Regions from separate parts of the Rahnella sp. WP5 genome, predicted to be linked through region 1. Evidence: predicted binding sites of a transcription regulator. Region 1 holds the regulator's gene; the other holds the start of a gene.
What was found. Region 1 encodes sigma-54, which starts transcription at its own class of promoters, with help from an activator protein. Its sites were predicted from a motif close to GTTGGCACANNTTTCGCTNT; they were not measured.
Positions count from the first base shown of each region.

Region 1 (2,205 bases):
TGCTCCCCATACGTTCACGGGTCAAAATGGCGTCAAAAATCACCTGCGGCGACAAATTTAATTGTTTGGCGGCCAACTCACTAATGATTTCCAGTGCGCGTTTTTTGCTGGCGCAATGAACGCCGCTTTTGGTGCATTCGGCATTAAGCACCGACGTTAATTGCATTGCAGTATCGTTAATCATGTCATCTTTCACTTTTGCGCTGTTTCACCCTTAAAGCTATATCGGCTCGTTTCCCGAAGGTCACAAGCCGATGCCCGAAGGTTTGTAGCACAGGGTTGGCTACATGAATGTCAGTGCTGTTTCAGTTTGTCTTTATGTTTATTCAACTGTCGGGCCAGTTTATCAACCAGTCCGTCAATCGCTGCGTACATATCCTGATGTTCCGAGGTGGCATGTAATTCGCCTCCGTTCACATGCAAAGTGGCTTCCGCTACTTTCTGCACCTTTTCCACGCTCAACACCACATACACCTGATTAATCCTGTCGAAATACTGCTCAAGCTTAGCCAGCTTCGACGTGATGAACTCTCTCAGGGGATCCGTGATCTCAATGTGATGTCCGGTAATGTTGAGCTGCATAATGTCTTCCTTCTCTGTTGAGGTCAAACTAACTGTTTACGTTGGTTTGAGGGCGGGATGGACAAAGACTCTCGGTATTTAGCGACAGTCCGACGCGCAACCATAATTCCCTGATCGGAAAGCAGGGTTGCTAACTTACTGTCACTGAGCGGTTTTACAGGATTCTCCGCTGCGATTAATTTCTTCACCAGCGCCCGGATCGCGGTTGACGATGCCTCGCCACCGCTGTCTGTACTGACATGGCTGGAGAAGAAATACTTCAGTTCGAAAATGCCACGCGGGCTGTGCAGGAACTTCTGCGTCGTCACACGTGAAATCGTCGATTCGTGCATTTCCACGGCACTGGCAATATCTGCCAGCACCATAGGTTTCATAAATTCTTCACCCAGTTCAAAGAACGCCTGCTGCTGCTCAACGATGCAGCGCGTCACTTTCAACAGCGTGTCGTTACGGCTTTCCAGGCTTTTGATTAACCACTTGGCTTCCTGCAGATTGCTGCGGATAAATTGCCCGTCGCTGTCGCTGCGTGCGGAATTCCCCATCGCGGCGTACTGCTGGTTAATCTTCAGACGCGGAATGCTGTCGGAATTGAGTTCTACCGCCCAGACACCTGACACTTTACGCACCAGCACATCCGGGATCACGTATTCGGATTCGCCGGTGTTGATAGACTGGCCCGGACGCGGATCAAGAGACTGGATCAGGAGCATCGCTCCTTTCAGTGTATCTTCTTTTAACCGGGTTGATCGCATAAGTGCGCGGAAATCATGGTTCGCCAGCAAATCGAGATGTTCGCTGATGATAAGACGGGCTTCAGTGATGAAAGGCGTGTCAGTCGCATATTGAGAAAGCTGGATCAGCAGGCAGTCGCGCAGGTCACGGGCGGCGACACCCACCGGATCAAAACGCTGAACGCGCTTAAGTACGGCTTCGACTTCGTCCATGGTGACATTTTCATCACCGACGCTTTCGAGAATGTCGTCAAGGGAGACGGTCAGGTAACCGGTGTCATCCACTGCATCGACGATTGACGTGGCAATCGCGGCATCGGTATCAGAGAACGGTGTCAGCTCGACCTGCCACATCAGGTAATCCTGAAGTGTCTGCGTGGTTTCGCCCTGGTAAATCGGTAGCTCATCGTCGCTGTAATCATTGCCGGTGCCTGACGGCGTGCCTGCGGTGTAAATCTCATCCCAGGTGGCGTCCAGCGGCAACTCTTCCGGCATGTCTTTCTGCTCGAGTGCCTCGCGGGTGTCTAACCCTTCGCTGTCGGTGGTTTCTACCGAGTCGATTTCTTCATGAAGGTCGGTTTGTTCCAACAGAGGGTTGCTCTCCAGCGCGAGTTGGATCTCCTGCTGGAGCTCAAGCGTGGATAGTTGCAACAAGCGGATGGCCTGTTGTAACTGAGGAGTCATTGCCAGTTGTTGGCTGAGTCTGAGTTGCAAACCTTGCTTCATATCTTGGCTTAATTCCGTTGATGAGTGAAAACGGCAACACTTCTGTCAGAGACGGCCCGTTTCAGTGTAGGTTGAAACAGGCACGGTTCCGGCGGCACAGATCACAGACGGAATTCTTCACCAAGATAAACACGTTTAACTTGTTCATCAGCAAGAATGTCGGCTG
Region 1 covers NZ_JQJR01000012.1:147,757-149,961, forward strand. The annotation lists gene ptsN (PTS IIA-like nitrogen regulatory protein PtsN) at 1-196, opposite strand, end outside; gene hpf (ribosome hibernation promoting factor) at 295-582, opposite strand; gene rpoN (RNA polymerase factor sigma-54) at 606-2,039, opposite strand; gene lptB (LPS export ABC transporter ATP-binding protein) at 2,141-2,205, opposite strand, start outside.

Region 2 (2,205 bases), on a different contig from region 1:
CGCTCAGGCTGCAAAAGAAATAGAAGGTTTAATTGGTGAATCGGTAGAGCGAATTAATGCAGGGTCAGATCTGGTAGAACAGGCGGGGACTACCATGCATGACATAGTGACCAAAGTGGCTAATGTTACCGAAATACTGAATGAAATTACTCAGGCATCGGATGAACAGAACAGGGGAATATCTCAGGTAGGGCAGGCAATAGTGGAAATGGACAGCGTGACTCAACAAAATGCGGCCCTGGTGGAAGAGTCTTCTGCTGCCGCCAATGCGCTGCGAGATCAGGCACAAAATCTTGCTGCGTCTGTTTCACGTTTTATTACTGAGTAATCTGATTTTCAAAACAGTCGTGATATTGCGTGCCGTTTGTGCACCACATAGCATGACTGTTTTGTTAAGCCGACCATGCGTGTCGTCGGCCAGGTTTTGAGATAAATGCAATTCCCATCCGTAACCCTACTTCTTCACAATGCCCGCAATATCATTGGTGTTCATCAGATGATAATCGCCATTCATGTCGGTGTAGCTGGTCATGCCGGTATTGCGGTCACGATCCGGTTCGCCGTGGGCGAAAAACTGGTCACCGGATTTGGTGTTAATCACATAATCGCTGGCGCAGCCAGTTAACGACAGAGCCAGAACCACAGCCGTCAGGCAGGATAATTTCTTCATTGTTCAGTAGTTTCCCGTTGCAATCATCTGCCCATATTACAAAACAACCCGCCGCAAGAAGCAAAGAATAAAAATGTCACCAGGCGTAAGCGTGCGTGCAAAACCGTGCTTGTGCACCAGCACGGTGCGATGTGATCCCGTCGTTGTTTCTGTCAGTTGCCCGTAACGCTCTCCCGTCGCTATCTATACTCACATAACCCGTCACATTCTCAGAGGTTGAGTAACAATGGCAGATATTTTGCTTATGTTTTTTTACCTTTGATGTTTTCACCCCCGGAGATAAGCGGGAAACCCTCAGTCTTAAGGCTTAAGCGTTAAATTTCAGATTTTCTGATTACGACTTCGTGTTGGTGTTTTTGCTACATGCGTTTTCCATAACCCGTTTTGCATAAACTCTGTCCTAAGGATCATGATGATGTCGATGAAATTTATTAAAAGTCCTCTTTCTTTATTGCTGGCAGGCTGTCTGGTCACTGCGTTTACCGCGCGTGCGGATATCGTGATTGGCGTTGCTGGCCCGTTCACCGGCCCGAATGCCACCTATGGCGATCAGTACTGGCATGGTGCCACACAGGCCGCTGAAGACATTAATGCCGCTGGCGGAATCAACGGCGAGAAAATCAAACTGGTGCAGGGCGATGATGCCTGCGAACCGAAACAGGCCGTTGCGGTCGCTAACCGTCTTGTTGATCAGGATAAAGTGCAGGCGGTGGTCGGGCATTTTTGTTCATCTTCTACCATGCCCGCATCTGAGGTGTACAACGATGCCGGAATTATCGCCATCACGCCGGGATCCACTAACCCGCAAATCACCGAACGTGGCATGAACGACATGTTCCGCATGTGCGGACGTGACGACCAGCAGGGGCAGGTTGCCAGTGATTACATCATCGACAAGCTGAAAGCCAAAAAAGTGGTCATTATCCACGACAAAGACACCTACGGGCAGGGGCTGGCGGATGCCACCAAAGCGGCGCTCAACAAGCGTGGCGTGAAAGAAGTGATGTATGAAGGGTTATCGCGCGGCGAAAAAGATTTCAACGCGCTGGTCACCAAAATCAGTGCGCAGAAACCGGATGTGGTGTTCTTCGGCGGTTGCCATCCTGAAGCCGGTCCGCTGGTACGCCAGATGCGTGAGCAGGGCGTGCAGGCCACGTTCTTCTCCGGCGACTGTATCGTCAACGAAGAAATGGTCACCGCCGCAGGCGGCCCGCAATATACCAACGGGATTCTGATGACCTTCGGCAAAGACCCGCGTCTGATCCCGGAAGGCAAAGTCGTTATCGATAAATTCCGCGCCAGCAAGTTCGAGCCGGAAGGCTACACCCTTTACTCCTATGCCTCCGTTCAGGCTATTGCCGCGGCATTCAAAGCCACCGGCGGCAGCGATTCCGCCAAAGCCAGCGCCTGGCTTAAAGCCAACAGCGTCGATACCGTCATGGGCAAAAAAGCCTGGGACAGTAAAGGCGACCTGAAAGTCTCTGATTACGTGGTTTATAAATGGGATGACAAAGGCAAATATCAGGAAGTTAAGG
Region 2 covers NZ_JQJR01000019.1:22,165-24,369, reverse strand. The annotation lists gene EX31_RS15635 (methyl-accepting chemotaxis protein) at 1-328, shown strand, start outside; gene EX31_RS15630 (YgdI/YgdR family lipoprotein) at 455-670, opposite strand; gene EX31_RS15625 (branched-chain amino acid ABC transporter substrate-binding protein) at 1,086-2,205, shown strand, end outside.
Region 2: the regulator sigma-54 is predicted to act here: its motif matches at 896-915, upstream of EX31_RS15625 (branched-chain amino acid ABC transporter substrate-binding protein).